DNA from 4 places in the Savagea faecisuis genome. Region 1 is predicted to be linked to each of the others. Evidence: riboswitches for the same ligand, from Rfam matches in the RefSeq annotation. Region 1 holds a riboswitch; each other region holds the start of a gene.
What was found. Region 1 has a riboswitch for thiamine pyrophosphate ahead of ACFQ0V_RS02805 (phosphomethylpyrimidine synthase ThiC). Riboswitches for the same ligand answer to the same signal wherever they lie in the genome.

Region 1 (4,200 bases):
TTTTAAATAACGTAAATCACTATCTGTAAAACGGAACTCTTTTAAATAATCTAATACGCGCTCTAATCCTGCAAATACAGCATAACCATTTCCAAATGGCATACTGCGAAAGTACACTTCGAAAATAGACTTTCGTTCATGCATCCCATCCGCCCAATACGACTCAACCATATTAATTTGGTACAAGTCTGTATGTACGGCTAAACTGTCGTCCTTATAATTCGTCTTCATACGAATAAACCCCTTCTTCTGTACAATGTATTTGTTCTATTATACCCCTTTCTACTAAAGCGCGAAAGAAAATGAAGCCTAGTTTTCGCAAAACTAGGCTTCATCGCTTATTAATAATGAAAATTTTTAACCGATCCGCAATTTTTACAAATACGATGCGTTCTTTTTTCTTCGTATTCGTGCTCACAGTTCGCTTGAATCGTTTGAAGTTGCTCTTCCAATTGGCGAAGGGTTTGACGTTTTTCATGAATTTGCACAAGCAAATGTTGCGCTGTTATTTCTTCATTCATTTCCTCACCTCAATTGTAAATTTTTCCACCGAGCTCTCGGAACTGTTCTGCTTTTTGTTCCAATCCTTCTTTAACGCGTAAACGCTCTTCTAATGAATCATCATCTGAATATTTTCTAATGTCATGCGAGATGCGCATACTGCAAAACTTCGGTCCGCACATCGAACAGAAATGCGCCACTTTTGCACCTTCTGCTGGCAACGTTTCATCATGGTATTCGAGCGCGCGCTCCTGGTCCAAACTTAAATTAAATTGGTCGCGCCAACGGAATTCGAATCGTGCTTTAGATAGCGCGTCATCGCGTTTTTGCGCTGTCGGATGCCCTTTCGCAAGGTCCGCCGCATGCGCCGCAAGCTTATACGTAATGACTCCTTCTCGCACGTCGTCTTTATTCGGTAAGCCTAAATGTTCTTTCGGCGTCACATAACAAAGCATTGCCGTTCCCATCCACCCGATCATCGCAGCACCGATCGCGGACGTAATATGGTCATAGCCCGGTGCGATGTCTGTCGTTAAAGGACCTAATGTGTAAAACGGCGCTTGGTCACAAATTTCAAGTTGTTTGTCCATATTTTCTTTAATTTTATGCATCGGTACATGGCCTGGTCCTTCCACCATTACTTGCACGTCATGTTCCCATGCAATTTTCGTCAGTTCGCCTAATGTTTCTAACTCGGCAAACTGTGCTTCATCGTTCGCATCGGCAATCGAACCTGGACGTAAACCATCCCCTAATGAAAAGGCGATATCGTATTGTTTCATAATTTCACAAATCTCTTCAAAGTGCGTATATAAAAACTCTCTTTATGGTGAAGTAAGCACCACTGAGCCATAATGGATCCACCGCGTGATACGATGCCCGTTACGCGATTTACTGTCATCGGAATGTAGCGCAATAACACACCCGCATGAATCGTAAAGTAACTGACTCCTTGCTCAGCCTGTTCAATCAACGTATCTCGAAACACTTCCCACGTTAAGTTTTCCACTAAGCCGTTCACTTTTTCGAGCGCTTGGTAAATCGGCACCGTCCCGATAGGAACAGGTGAATTACGAATGATCCACTCGCGTGTCGTATGGATGTTCTTACCTGTCGACAAATCCATAATCGTGTCCGCTCCCCCAACGAGTCGCCCACGTCATCTTTTCCACTTCTTCAGCGATGGAAGAAGTGACTGCTGAATTTCCAATATTCGCATTAATTTTCACGTGGAAATTGCGTCCGATAATCATCGGTTCCGCTTCTGGATGGTTAATATTCGACGGTAATACCGCACGGCCTCGCGCGATTTCTTCTCGCACAATTTCAGGTTCTAATCCTTCACGAATCGCGACGAACTCCATTTCAGGTTCTAATCCTTCACGAATCGCGACGAACTCCATTTCAGGTGTCACAATTCCTCGTTTCGCATAATGCATTTGCGTCACATTTTTCCCTCGCTTTGCGCGGAGTGGTTTTCGTTTACGCAATGGGAATAAGTCATCTTCTTTTTCTTTCCCTGGACGGTATACGTTATCCTCAGGCTTCACTTCGCGCCCTTCATATTCCTCGACGTCGCCGCGCTCTAAAATCCACTGTTCGCGAATGCGTGGCAATCCTTTTTCAATATCGATTTCATGTGTTGGGTCCGTGTACACACCGCTCGTATCATAAACACGAATTGGTTCGTTCGGTATTTCGCCTTGCTCTGTGATTGTCGGCGATAAAGCGATTTCACGCATCGGCACGCGAATATCCGGACGGCTCCCCTCTACATACACTTTCGTGCTCGCTGGAAAACAATCGTGAATTTGAATTCCTTTTTGTTTTGCTGTCATGTTTTTCAGTCTCCTTCTTCATTTTGAGGTAGACCGCATAACTCGCACCATTCGGGACAATCCATACAAAAAAGCCAGGTCTAATGATAGTTAGACCTGGCACGTAAATAAACATACGTCTCGTATGTATTGTGTCATTAATAAGTACTTCCCCACGCTGGTATGAGCCAGATCAGGTCCAAAGAGTTAGGAAAATTAGTTCTCCCTCTCAGTCCGCCACTTTCGGACACCCCTAGTTTTTTATTGAATTGTTCGTACACGTTCACCATGAACGCTCTTCTTTTATTTGTCAAGGATTACTTTTTATGTGAACGTTTTTTACTTTGAATTCATTATCGTAAAATATGAATTTCTCGCCGATTTCTTTTCCTAATAAATGTTTTCCGAGCGGACTATCGACAGAAATTTTATCTCGTTCAATATCCGCTTCTAACGAATGAACGATTTGATACGTTTCCACTTCGGATTCGCCACTTTCTAAAATATCGACATACGTTCCAAGCTGTACGACTCCGTTGTCTTCTGGTTCAATAACTTCCACCTTCAAAAGCAATGCTTTCAACTGTTCTATTTTTTCTCGCACTTCAAATGATTCTTCTAAGTATTGTGCGTACACCGGATCTTCCGAGAAATCACAAAATCCTCGCGCTGCTTTTACTTTTTCTTGTGATTTTTGCAATATATCATTTTCTAATTTTGAAAGTTGTTCTTCCAGTTGCTGTTTTCCGTCTTTCGTTAACCGAATGATGTCGTCCATTTGTGAATACCTCCTACTACTCGACTCGCAAGAGCATACACTGCTATGACGCTAAAAATTAAAATATGCCAAATGACGATTGCAAAAATATGTGGTAAATATTGCATATTTACATAGACGATGAGCACTAATATTAACGTATATGCAAAAGCGATTAAGTTGTATAATAACCACTCTTGCGACAATGTACTCGCAAATTTCGTAATGAGTATATTAAATGGCATGACGAGCAATAAGTAAATCAGCAAAATGATAATGAGTGTTACGAGAAACACACGCCACGTTGAATTCATATTAAAAAATTCTGGGTATTCCAGCTCCAAAGGAAGTGTTTGGACGCCTTTCGTCAATAAAAAAGACGTGATCAATGTCGCTATACTAATCGTAAAAAATCGTTTCCACATGACCTTTAAACTCCTCTCACAATGTTAAACGCGGTAAAATAAACTCGATTTGCACTTCATCAATTCGCTCTCTCGAATAAATTTGCTCATATTTTTCATAAAAGCGACTGCATTCGAACAAGTTCGCTTGTAACTCAGGAAATTGTTGAATGACAACATTTCTTCGAATAATGTCATCGAGTGCAAAATAACCTTGGTGAAAGTAATTTTCTTCACTTGGAATCGTCATTTTAATGGATAATAACCATTCTTCATGCCTTTGAATCACTCGGTTTTCAAACAGTAACAAACCCGGTTTATGCTCGATTCGTGCTCGTAAATGCGCCAACACGAAACGGTCAAAGTTGTCATTCGTTTCTAAATCAAACTCTTCATGAATCGCCCATTGCTTCGCTATATGTTTTGCAATGCGTATCACTTCTTCCTCAAGCATCGATTCATTTTGAATACTCGACTCATAAATCGCTAAAATACGTAAAACTGTATGTTCCACTACGGACACTCCTCTAAAAATACACACATTACTCCTCATTACTCCTCATTATAACGAATGTTAGAGAGAGAGATGATCTCCACTTACTCTCCTTCAAAATATTGAATCGCGTACTGCGCAAAAATTGCGACTCCTAAATGTAGAGCTGCTTCATCGATATCGAATTTAGGATGATGGTTCGGATATTTAATTCCTTTTTCTTCATTT
Region 2 (4,200 bases), on a different contig from region 1:
ACACCGAAATATACGACTGCTGGCATCGGTGTCGCCTTTAATGATGATGAAATCCCCTATTTCACACAACTATTTTTGAAAGAATAAAAAGACGAGTTTCCTTTCGATGAGCTGCTCTAAAAACAGCTTAGAAAGAATTCTCGTCTTTTTTTAACGGATTTCCGAAAGAAGTCTCCCATCCTCAAGGAGTGTGAAGGTGCGAATAGCACCAATGAATAGGTGGGAGATGAATTTCGGTTGGCTTTAGCCAAAGAATTTGGTAAAATATAGACATAATGTTCTTTGACAACTGGATATATGGAGTTGCATACGGAAATAAGAGCGAAAACCAAGCCCCTCGTATGCGTAAAATATCCAAGGTACTCAAAACATTGCGTATCAGTAGGGTTGGAATGCCCCGAATTCACGCTCGTGGAGAACACATAAGACTTGCTTGCAAGCTATGTTCGTGGAAGCGAGAAGCCCCCACTTCAAGTAGACCGTAAGGTTAACTAAGTGGTGGGTAGTTCACTGATTAAGCTAACATTAGTTTTTCGAGTTGGAGTGGCTCGACATAACCGTCTTTTCCGTAAGCGCGCATATTTCCACCAGAAATTTCATCGATGAGCATGAGCGCTCCTTCTGAATCACGACCGAATTCCAATTTAATATCGTACAATTCGAGCTGACGCTTCGCTAATTCTTCTTTGACGATTCCGGAAATTTGTTTCGTCATTTGTTCTAGTTCATCATATTCTTCCGCTGTTAAAAGTCCGAGCATGACGAGTCCATCTTTTGAAATCGGTGGGTCATTGCGCTCGTCATCTTTTAAAGTCACTTCTACGAAAGCGTCGAGTGTTTGGCCTTCTTCGCAGTATTGACCGTAACGACGGTAGAAACTTCCGACTGCGCGATAACGACAAATCACTTCGAGTCCGTTGCCAAACATCGTCGCTTTTTTCACCGTCATCGTCGCTTCTTCAATATTCGAAGATACGAAATGTGTCGCTACCCCGTGCTCCGCCATTTTCTCGAAGAAAAATGTCGTCATACGTAAACCAGATTGACCCATCCCATCGATTGTCAAACCGACTGTATTCGCTCCTGGATCAAAGACACCGTCCGTTCCTGTCACATCATCTTTAAATTTCAAAACGACTGTGTCGCCTTCTCCTTCATACACGTCTTTCGTTTTTCCAGCGTACAATAAGTTCATCTTCACTCGTGCTCCTTTTTCGACTTTTCTTCAGTATAAGCTATATTTGACGTGATAAAAAGAGATATCGTTCGTTTTTTATGAATATTTTATAAAGTTTTTTTAGGAATGTACGTTTTTAAAAACTAAGGAGGCACTCCGCTCTTCAATTTTCGATAACATATGCTATGCTTAAATGAGCAAATTGTATAGATTCACATAACCATTAGGGGAATCCTTTATAAAGGACTGAGAGAAAAGTGAAACTTTGATACCCTTATCACCTGAACAAGTTCGAACTTGCGGAGGGAAGTGGCTTATTTTCTGCATGCTTTTTTTGAAAATAGACCGTACCTCGAAATTCGAGGTGCGGTTTTTTTACGATTAAGTAAAGGATGAAATGATGATGAAATTAATTGCTGTAACGACCGACACATATGATTTTAGTCAATTAGGTGTAACAATTGTTGCCCTTGCTCCTTTTGTGGACGAATTCGTCATTCGTGAAAAATCGAAGACAGCTGCCGAGCTTTGTGAGTTATTTGATTTTATTTTAGAAAATGGTGTAAAACCTGAACAACTCGTCGTTCATGAACGCGTTGATTTAGCGCATGCTTATAAAATCCCAACGGTTCAATTACCGTATTACAGTATGCCTTTACACTATGCGACGGATGTGTTTCCACATATTCATTTTCGCAAGTCTGTTCATAGTTTAGAAGAAGCAGTTGAAGCGGAAAGAGCAGGTGCGCATTCCGTCACATTCGGACATCTCTTTGCGACACAAAGTAAAGACACACCGCCTCGAGGATTACAATCTATTGAAAAAATAAAAGAACAACTTACAATTCCACTCTATGTCATCGGTGGCATTCGAGTGGAACATGTTGAGACACTACATGAGCTACAAGTAGATGGCATCGCAGTCATGTCTTCCATTTTCCATGCACCTTCGCCTGTCGACTGTGCGATACAATTTGCAACTACGATTAAAGGAGAGACGAATATGAAATCAATTCAACTAAACGGTCAATTGTATGAACTTCCAGAGACAGTGACGACAATCGACCAACTCATTCAACATTTGCAGCTCGAACAACGTATTTTCGTCGTTGAGCACAATGAGGAAATCGTCGATCAAGAAGCTTTTAATACACCTATTTTAGACCGCGACAAAATTGAAATCATTCATTTCGTCGGAGGAGGATAATATGTTAAAAGTCGGAAATCACACATTCCAATCACGTTTATTTTTAGGTACAGGAAAATATCCATCGTTTGAAATTCAAAAAGAAGCGGTCGCGGTTTCAGAAGCGGAAGTACTAACATTCGCTGTACGTCGTATGAATATTTTTGAAGCGAGTCAGCCGAACTTTTTGGAACAATTGGATTTAACGAAATATACATTACTCCCAAACACAGCGGGTGCGAAAACAGCTGAAGAAGCAGTGCGCATTGCGAAACTAGCGAAAGCTTCAGGTCTATGCGACATGGTTAAAGTTGAAATTATCGGGTGCGACCGCTCTCTCTTACCTGACCCGGTGGAAACATTACGCGCCACTGAAATGTTGTTAGCGGAAGGTTTTACTGTTCTTCCTTACACGTCTGACGATGTCGTCTTAGCACGTCGACTAGAAGAACTCGGCGCACATGCGATCATGCCTGGCGCTTCACCGATCGGCTCAGGTCGAGGCATTTTAAATGAATTAAATTTGAAATTTATCATCGAACAATCAAAAATACCCGTCATTATCGATGCGGGAATCGGTTCACCTGCAGATGCGGCACTCGCAATGGAGCTTGGAGCAGATGGGGTTCTTTTAAATACAGCCGTTTCAGGTGCGAAAGATCCTGTAAAAATGGCAAAAGCGATGAAGCTCGCAATCGAAGCAGGTCGACTCGGATTTGAAGCAGGACGCATCGAGAAAAAAGATTATGCGGTCGCAAGCAGTCCGATAGAAGGGTTGTTCGTCGAGTGATTCACCGCTATGACCGCCAACAACGATTCGAACCGTTCGGCAAAATTGGACAAGAGAAATTGCGAAATGTTCGCATTTTCATATTAGGAGCAGGTGCTCTCGGATCTGCATCGAGCGATTTACTCGTACGAGCAGGCGTCGGACACGTAACGATTGTCGACCGCGATGTGATCGAATGGACGAATTTGCATCGCCAAACATTGTATACGGAAGAAGACGTCATTCAACAAATGCCGAAAGCAATCGCGGCGAAACAACATTTAGAAAAAGTGAATCGCGATGTGACGATTGATGCACACGTCGTCGACATTACGAAACATAATATCGAAACACTCATCGAAGGGCACGACGCTGTACTCGATGCGACTGATAATTTAGAGACGCGCTTACTGGCGAACGATTGTTGTCATAAGCTCGGCATTCCTTTCTTTATGGGAGCTTGTGTCGGCAGTTACGGTCTCACTTTTCCAATCGGTGTTCAAGAAGACGAGCCTTGCCTTCATTGCTTACTTGAAACACTACCTCCTGAGTCCGCAACTTGTGACACAGTAGGCGTCATCAGTCCAATTGTGACGACTGTCGCTGCAAGGCAAACAGCGCAATTGTTAAAATGGCTGCGAGAAGGAACGTTGACACCGAAATTACAATCGACAAACTTATGGACAGATGAACATGCGTCGATTCGAGCGACTGCGCTTCGAAAAGAAAATTGTCCATGTTGTGGGACGAAAAACTATCCGTATTTACACGCAGGACGTGAAACAGACGGTGCCGTACTGTGTGGACGCGAAACGGTACAATTGTTCATGCCAAAACAACGGACACTCGAACTCGAACAATTACAAACGCTCGGTGAACGACTGAAAGCACCGACTGTCGCTAATCCATTTCTCGTCTCGATTGAGTGGGACGAATATCGAGTCGTCTTTTTTAAAGATCGACGTATTTTTGTCCATGGGACGAATGATATTGTAAAAGCACGTGCTGTCGTTGCGAATATGATCGGTTAATTTAAAAAACAGCTTGAGCAAATGCTTAAGCTGTTTT
Region 3 (4,200 bases), on a different contig from region 1:
ATGATTTTACCTTTCGAAAAGCTATTTCCAAAGCGAGCCCTGTAATCCAACAAATGTATGACAGGTAGCACTTTATCTAAAATGCAAAGAAATAAGTCACAGATTATATCGCTACTCTTCTCCCCACTACGATTATTGGGTCTAGCCCTCAGAAAATAAACATCAACAGTTTCTTCAACTCGTTCTGAAAAAGAAATGTTCGCCTGTCAAACTCAAAAGCGAAGAATGCATATAAAGAGGGACAAACGATAGCTCAACTTGCTCGAACATTCGGATTGGATCTCCATACTGTCAAAAAATATTCATTTACACACTTAATCGCCAAGTCGTCAAGTGCGGAGAAAAGCAATCGACGATTATATCACACAATCACTTGAGTGGAAAAAAGAAGGTCATTCAGCGATGGCTATTTATCTTCATCTTCAACAGTTAGGATACGAAGGAGGATATGATGCGGTGAAAAAGGAAAGAAGGAAATAGAATGCTACAACCATGCAAACAGGTTTCTATTTCCAGACGAATGTTCATTGTTCTTTTATTGAACTCTCCTCTAAAAAAGTTTAAATCACTTGTTCAAAAGCTTCGTGATTCCATCAACGATCCTAAAGCAAAATTGTTTTCAAAGTGGAGACAAGACCAACTCTCTGACATCATTTCACCATTTTATCGTTATGCTCAGCGAATACGCAGTGACCTTCAAAGCGATTCAACATTCTCTCCTTACAGTAATGGAAGATTAGAAGGACAAATCAATCGTTTGAAAACAATTAAACGGATGATGTACGGAAGAGCAGAATTGAAATTGTTAGAAAAACAGATTCTCTATTGGATGTAGAGTTATGTTCAGAGAATATTATCAAATCTCCTTACAACACCATATTTGTATTCACCAAATATGCGTAAGAACCATTTTATGTTTAACAAATACAATAATAACAATAAATTACTTTTTTAACAAAATAAAAACTTATATATAGTAAAATCAAAGTGATAAAAATTACTTTTAAAAGGAGAGCTTTCTTATGAAAAAACCAATGATAAGAATACTTGTATCTTTACTTATTTTAGCATTACTTGCTATTTTAGTTATAACCTATTCTCTATTTTCAAACAACTCAGAAAAGAATAATACGGATTTTACTCCCTCAGAAGATTTTTCAGAGTCTAGTTTATCCTCTCAATCTATTCCAGGATCTCAAGAGCTTGAGGATTATCTAAACAAAGTATATAAAGCACAGGTATTAGCTCTTGATGCTATTAAAGGAATTGTCTATCACTCTAACCTGGCGAAAGAAGACAAATCCTTCCTCTACAAGAAGGATTGGAATGAAGGTATGGAAATGCATCTTGAAAATTTTAGAACTTCTGGAGTAAGACTTGGGAGATTCTCAATAGAGTCGGATGACCCTGATATTAATGATTACATTAATCAGATGTATGACTACGGAGAGAATATATTAAGGTCTTCCGAGAAAATAAAAACCGGAATGAAAATGAACAGCTATTCGATGATTAAGGGAGGGATAGATGATTTTTTTGATTATCAAGATACTTATAAAGAGTCTAATGATACTTTAAGTATCTTAGTAGCGCGGTATGGGAGTTAATCTTGAGTCATTATGTACCTTATAAAAGGGGCATAATAGCTGGTGATTAAAGAGAAAGAGAGTTGAATGTTAACATATGGTATCTAGGAGAATGTTGATATGATTTTCTTAAATATTTTAGCTTTTTAGCATTTACGGTTAATATTGTCCTACCTCCTAGTTATCGTTCGGTAGAATTAGTGAAAAAACTCCAAAGTCTAGACTCTAAAGTAAGATTCAATTGCGAGATAAACCAGCTCTATTTTATATTAATCGACAAGCATGGACTTAAAAACTTTAATTTTATTGTTTTTTGATAATATCTCCCTTATCGTACTTCTAGTGTTTCATACAGATGTCCACGTATGCGAGTAAATAGTTTAAAAATGTATAGTGGGTGAAACAGTTGGAATGACGTGAATGACTTGACAACGATTGCTTTAAACTATAAATTGAAGGTAACTTAAATAGTATTCACTAGGGGTGTCGTTGCACTGAGATGAGTTTTTACTCGAACCCTTTGAACCTGAACTAGTTAACACTAGCGTAGGAAAGTGTCGAATTTTATACATCCGCATGCGTGCGATGAGGCGTCAAGACGTCTTGTTTCGTGATGCATCGTTTATGTGTACGCAACTTTCCATTCGGGAGGTTGCGTATTTTTTTCGTCCCCTACTCAATTATTTAAGGATCATCATAAAAATTTAGGAGGAATGGAAGATGGCAAGAACAGTATTAGTAACAGGAAGTAGTCAAGGTTTAGGAGCGACAATTGCGAAAACATTAGCAGCACAAGGAGCGAATGTAATCGTTAACTATTATAAAAGTAAAGATGCAGCAGAAGCACTCGTAGAAGAGATCGGTAAAGAGAAAGCGATTGCACTTTACGCAGACGTAACGAATCGTGAAGAAGTAGAAGAGATGGTGAAACAAGGGACAGAACGTTTCGGTCAAATCGACGTTGTCGTGAACAACGCATTAGTCGGTTTCAAATTTGACCCTGTCAAACAAAAGTCTTTCGCAGATTTAGATTGGGAAGATTACCAACAGCAAATTGACGGTACGTTAAAAGCAGCATTTAACGTTGCGCAAAGTGTTGTGCCACAGTTTATCGAGCGTAAAAAAGGAAGCATCATTAGCATCGGAACGAACTTATACCAAAACCCTGTCGTACCATACCACGAGTATACGACGGCGAAAGCTGGTTTGATCGGATTTACACGTAATATCGCGGCAGAATTAGGACAGCACGGCATTACGGCGAACGTCGTATCGGGCGGATTGTTGAAGACGACAAACGCAAGTTCTGTGACGACACCAGAAGTGTTCGACTTAATCGCACAGTCAACGCCAATTCGCAAAGTGACAACACCACAAGATGTGGCGAACATGGTCGCTTACTTAGCTTCAGAACAAGCGGACGGCGTAACAGGACAAAACATTACAGTCGACGGCGGATTGACGATGAACTAATTTGGCTAAACGGATTTTTTCCATAAATCAATGTACATTGAGGTGTCTATGATGACAGAGAAGAAAGAGAAGCAACTCCATATCGGGATTTTATTGTACGGGTGCGGTCATCACCAAGCAGCTTGGATGATGCCGGATTCGAGCGTTGAACGTGTTGGAGATGTGACGTATTATCAAGAACTCGCTCAAACGTCGGAGCGTGGCTATTTCGATGCGGTCTTTTTCGCAGATAGTCAGGCGTTTGCGGGGGAACAGCCGAGTGAGATGCCGGCATTTTGGTTAGACCCGATCGTCAATTTAACAGCGATTTCGCAAGTGACGAAGCGTGTCGGACTCGTTTCGACGATTTCGAGTACGTTTTCGAACCCATTCACCGCAGCGCGTCAGTTGTTAAGTTTGGACCATATGACGAACGGTCGCGTCGGGTGGAATCTCGTGACGTCGATGACGGATTGGGAAGCTCAAAACCATAGTATGGAAGGATTGCCGGAACATGCGAAGCGCTACGAGAAGGCGGATGAATTTGCGACGGTAATGAATCAATTATTCGATTCATGGGACGAGAAGGCGTTCATTCACGACCGTAAAACGGGAGAGATTATCGACCCTTCTCAAATCGAACCATTCCATCACGAAGGGAAGTACTTCCAAGTGAAAGGACCATCTACCGCACCGCGCAGTCCACAAGGACGTCCTGTCGCTATGCAGGCAGGCGCATCGGCACCAGGTGTCGCGCTCGCTGCGAAATATGCGGAGGCCGTATATTCGGTTTCTTGGAACATTGGCCAAGCGCGAAAGTTCCGCAACCGATTGGATGAAGCGATTGCGAAAAGCGAGCGTCCGAACGGTCACATTAAAGTGTTGCCAGGACTCGTCACATATGTCGGTAAGACGCGAGAAGAAGCGTACGAGAAAAAGCGCAAACTCGATGAAATGTTGCCGATCGATAACGCGTTAGCACAATTGAGCTTTTTCGTTCAACAAGATTGTTCGGATTGGGCATTGGATGAGAAAGTACCTGAACTTCCTCCCGTCGAACAATTTACAGGACCAGTCGGCCGCTATGAAACGGTGCTCGAAATCATTCGAGATAAAGACCCGACCGTCCGTGAGTTACTCGGTTATTTAAGCGCAGGTGGCG
Region 4 (4,200 bases), on a different contig from region 1:
AAATTGTTTTTTTGCTTCGCCTGTTAATGCGTCATCTCCTTTTTCGCGGAATTGAAACATCGTAATACCACCATCGATCGCTTGCTGTAAGACGTCGAGCGGTTCATGAGAGCCACAATTGTTACTTCCCATAATGAAGTAGATACGAAGCGCTTCTTTTATATTCATTCGACATGAATCTCCTTTTCCATGCGGTCTTGTACGTAGCGGTATGCGCCATGGTTAGTCGGACCGTGACCGCTGCCTAATTGTAAGTCTTCTTCAATCGCTGCTTGAATGAATGATTTTCCGACGATTAATGCATCTTTCAGTGACATTCCTTTCGCTAAAGAAGCGGTAACTGCCGCAGAAGATGTACATCCTGTTCCGTGCGTATTATCGGTATCGATACGTTTTGATGTCATGGAGAATGACGTACCATCTTGTAAAAATACGAAATCTTTCGCGAACTCAGGGTCTTTACTATGTCCGCCTTTCATCCATACACCTTTTGCCCCTAAAGCTAGAATGCGCTCCGCCGCCGCTGCAATATCGTCTTCCGTTACAATTTCCATATTTGCGAGCACTTCCGCTTCAGGAATGTTTGGCGTAATAATTGTAGCGAGTGGTACGAGTTCCTTTTTTAAAGCATCGACTGCTTCTTGTTGAAGCAATGATGCGCCACCTTTCGCAATCATTACCGGGTCGATGACGATATTTTGAACATTGTATTGTTTGAACTTCTCAGCGACGATTTGAATAATTTCAGCAGAAAATAGCATTCCAGTTTTCACCGCGTCTGGGCGTAAGTCTGTCATGACCGCATCGATTTGGCTTTCGATCATATCGATATCGATCGGTTGAACCCCGTGCACCCCTAACGTATTTTGAGCTGTGATCGCTGTAATGGCAGATGTACCGAACGTTCCGAGCTCTTGGAATGTTTTTAAGTCCGCTTGAATCCCTGCACCTCCGCCACTATCTGAACCTGCGATTGTCATTGCGATTTTCACCATTTATAATTCCTCCATTTGTAAGTAATTTAAGCATTCCACTTGGAATTGACCGATTCCAGTAGCAGCTTGTCGTGCGTGTTCTGCTACTTTTTTATAAAAACGCACGCCTTGTTGAATCGTTTCTGCGTCTGTATTCACTGTTGCGAAAGCTGCCACGATCGTTGTGAGCACGCATCCTGCTCCAGTCACTTGCTTCATCCACGGGTCGCCACCTGTTATTTCAAACATCTGTCGTGCGCTAACGACGAGGTCTGTCGCTCCAGTGACGACGACGATTGCATCATATTTTTCGGCAACAAATCGTGCCATTTCTTGTACATTCGCTTCGCCACTTCCTGCATCTACTCCTCGTGCTTCCCATTGCTCGCCGGCGATCGCAGCGAGCTCACCTGCATTGAGGCGAAAAGCTGTCGGATTAACGACTTGCAATAAACGTTGACACATCGCTAAGCGAGAACGGATTGCACCGACACCAACAGGATCGATGACGACGGGAATCCCTCGTTCGTTCGCCTTTTGTCCTGCACGCGTCATCGCGAGTTCCGAGTGTTGTTGGAGCGTCCCAAAATTTAATACGAGCGCATCTGCAAAGCTCGTCACTTCAGTCACTTCGTCAGCTAAATCCGCCATGATCGGCGAAGCTCCTAATGCGAGTAGAGCGTTCGCTTGAAAGTTTGCCGTTACATAATTCGTAATACAGTGGATGACTGGTTTGTTTTTTCGTATGTGTTGTAGTGCTGTCATAAGCAATCTCCCTTTCATAAAAAAATCCTTCTCATTCTAAGTAGAAGAAGGAGAAGGATTTAACACCATGTGAAAAATACCCACTTTCCTCCGATGGTATCAACCATATCAGGTTCAAAGAGTACGTCTCAGCCCGCGGGCGCCCCTAGTGGTAAACTCGTATGCGTTTGTACATTTACTATACCATACAGTGAAAAGAAGAAACAAAGTTTTTGACAGAACGAAAAATCCTTGTTATGATATATCTTGAATTCAAGATAATGAAAGAGAGGAGAGAAGAATATGAAAATGGAAGGGATTCACCACATTACAGCGATTGTCGGTCATCCAGAACAAACGGCTCGTTTTTATGGGGATGTATTAGGGTTGCGACTCGTGAAAACGACAGTGAACTTTGATGATCCGACGACGTATCATTTGTACTTCGGCGATAGTGAAGGTAGTCCAGGCTCGATTATGACGTTCTTTAATTGGATGAATGATTATCGAGGAAAGCGCGGCAACGGACAAGTAGGCATTACATACTTTTTAATACCGCAAGGGAGCTTCGCATTTTGGCAAGAGCGATTACAGTCAAAACAAATTCAAACGAAAGTCGTTGAAAGCTTCGATGAAAGGCAACTTCATTTTGAAGATGAACATGGATTACAACTCGCTTTAATCGAACGACATATCGCGGTGACGAACGATTGGGAAACGGCAGAAATACCGTCCGAATATGCTATTCAAAAGTTCGGCGGTGCTCTTTTATATACAGGGAATATTGAAGCGACGAAACGATTACTTGAACAACAATTCGGTTATGTTTCACGTGGAACATTTGGAGAAAAGGAACGATTCATTTTGGAGGAGAACTCGGAAGAAACGATCGACCTCTATTCTTTAGATGGAGAACGTGGAAGTTTTGGAATTGGTACGGTACATCACATCGCATGGCGTACGAAAGATGCCAAAGAACAGCTCAAGTGGCAACAGCAATTACAAGCGCATTACAATGTAACACCTGTTCAAGATCGTGACTATTTCGAGTCGATATACTTCCGAGAGGGTGGAGGAATCGTTTGTGAAATTGCGACAGATGAACCTGGATTTTTCATCGACGAAACGGATGAAGCTTTAGGATCAACTTTACAATTGCCGACACAGTATGAACAAAATCGTGCTGTAATCGAGTCTCATATCGTTCCATTTCAACGTCCGAGTGGAAAACGCTCTTCTCATTAAATCGTAACACTCTTTATTATTTTGAATACACAATAGAACTTATTTAAAAGGAGATTATAAACATGACAAACGTAGCAATTATTTATTACAGTTCAACAGGTACAAACTATAAAATGGCACAATGGGCAGCAGAAGGTGCAAAAGAAGCAGGAGCATCGGATGTTCGTGTATTAAAATTACGAGAAACAGCACCAGAAGGCGCAATTGATTCAAATCCAGCATGGCGCGCTCACGTAGATGCGACGAAAGAAATTCCGACAGTTACATTGGAAGATTTAGAGTGGGCAGATGCGATTATTTGGAGCGTACCGACACGTTTCGGTAACGTACCGAGCCAATTCCAAAACTTTATCGATACGACAGGCGGCTTATGGTTCCAAGGGAAATTAGCGAATAAAGTAGTCAGTGCGATGGCGAGCGCTGGAAACGCAAACGGTGGTCAAGAAGTGACGGTTCACTCGATCTATACGACGATGTACCATTGGGGTGCAATCGTAACAGCACCAGGTTTTGTAGATCAATCTGCATACGCAGCAGGTGGAAACCCATACGGTACGAGCGCGACAGTATCACAAGAAGGTGAAATTGTAGAGCAAGTAGAAGAAGCAGTGAAAGCACAAGCGCGTCGTACGACAGAAGTAGCAAAAGCGACAGCGAGTCTCCGCGCATAATAAAAAGAGTCGAACGGAATTCCGTTCGACTCTTTTTTTATTATTTTGTTTGACACTTACTTTCTTGAATGACAAGGTCGAATAAAATATCGATTCCTTTACATAAATCTTCAATCTCCGTCCATTCTTTTGGAGAGTGGCTAATCCCTTTATGACTTGGAACGAAAAGGATTGTCGAAGGGACATGTTTAGCGAAGATCATCGCATCATGTCCAGCTCCACTATGCATGTCCATAAATGTATATTTTCTTTCTTTACAACTTTGTTTTAAATAATCATTCATAATTTTATCCATTTTTATCGGTTCGACTTGCAATTTATCCATTAATTTTACTTGGATTTCTTCCGTTTCATGAAGTTTTAAATAATCGTACAGTCGCTCTGTCGCAATATGCAGCGATTCATTTGTGCTTGAACGCAAATCAATCATAAATTCGACTGTATGTGGAATGACATTCGCACCGTTCGGATACACTTCTAAATGGCCAACTGTAATGACCGTTCCTGCTTCTGTTTGGTCGTGAATGAGTGTCGGTAAGTTTGCGATAATTTTACTTGCGGCGACA

Region 2: linked by a shared signal. The riboswitch ahead of thiS (sulfur carrier protein ThiS) and the one ahead of ACFQ0V_RS02805 (phosphomethylpyrimidine synthase ThiC) in region 1 are both predicted to bind thiamine pyrophosphate.
Region 3: linked by a shared signal. The riboswitch ahead of ACFQ0V_RS04535 (3-oxoacyl-ACP reductase) and the one ahead of ACFQ0V_RS02805 (phosphomethylpyrimidine synthase ThiC) in region 1 are both predicted to bind thiamine pyrophosphate.
Region 4: linked by a shared signal. The riboswitch ahead of thiM (hydroxyethylthiazole kinase) and the one ahead of ACFQ0V_RS02805 (phosphomethylpyrimidine synthase ThiC) in region 1 are both predicted to bind thiamine pyrophosphate.

Annotation. Positions count from the first base shown of each region.
Region 1 is NZ_JBHTJF010000012.1:11,321-15,520, forward strand. It holds gene ACFQ0V_RS02790 (nicotinate phosphoribosyltransferase) at 1-231, opposite strand, end outside; gene ACFQ0V_RS02795 (hypothetical protein) at 342-521, opposite strand; partial or broken gene thiC (phosphomethylpyrimidine synthase ThiC) at 531-1,627, opposite strand; gene ACFQ0V_RS02805 (phosphomethylpyrimidine synthase ThiC) at 1,608-2,339, opposite strand; TPP riboswitch at 2,472-2,583, opposite strand; gene ACFQ0V_RS02810 (GreA/GreB family elongation factor) at 2,629-3,096, opposite strand; gene ACFQ0V_RS02815 (hypothetical protein) at 3,075-3,500, opposite strand; gene ACFQ0V_RS02820 (hypothetical protein) at 3,517-3,993, opposite strand; gene ACFQ0V_RS02825 (M20/M25/M40 family metallo-hydrolase) at 4,077-4,200, opposite strand, start outside.
Region 2 is NZ_JBHTJF010000034.1:115,682-119,881, forward strand. It holds gene ACFQ0V_RS09950 (CAP domain-containing protein) at 1-87, shown strand, start outside; gene ACFQ0V_RS09955 (phosphoribosylaminoimidazolesuccinocarboxamide synthase) at 515-1,195, opposite strand; TPP riboswitch at 1,393-1,502, shown strand; gene thiS (sulfur carrier protein ThiS) at 1,581-2,384, shown strand; gene ACFQ0V_RS09965 (thiazole synthase) at 2,386-3,153, shown strand; gene ACFQ0V_RS09970 (ThiF family adenylyltransferase) at 3,150-4,163, shown strand.
Region 3 is NZ_JBHTJF010000021.1:20,854-25,053, forward strand. It holds gene ACFQ0V_RS04525 (hypothetical protein) at 482-835, shown strand; gene ACFQ0V_RS04530 (hypothetical protein) at 1,023-1,607, shown strand; TPP riboswitch at 2,056-2,156, shown strand; gene ACFQ0V_RS04535 (3-oxoacyl-ACP reductase) at 2,307-3,059, shown strand; gene ACFQ0V_RS04540 (LLM class flavin-dependent oxidoreductase) at 3,111-4,200, shown strand, end outside.
Region 4 is NZ_JBHTJF010000034.1:222,969-227,168, reverse strand. It holds gene thiE (thiamine phosphate synthase) at 1-168, opposite strand, end outside; gene thiD (bifunctional hydroxymethylpyrimidine kinase/phosphomethylpyrimidine kinase) at 165-995, opposite strand; gene thiM (hydroxyethylthiazole kinase) at 996-1,739, opposite strand; TPP riboswitch at 1,808-1,896, opposite strand; gene ACFQ0V_RS10600 (VOC family protein) at 2,022-2,963, shown strand; gene wrbA (NAD(P)H:quinone oxidoreductase) at 3,026-3,634, shown strand; gene ACFQ0V_RS10590 (M20 family metallo-hydrolase) at 3,675-4,200, opposite strand, start outside.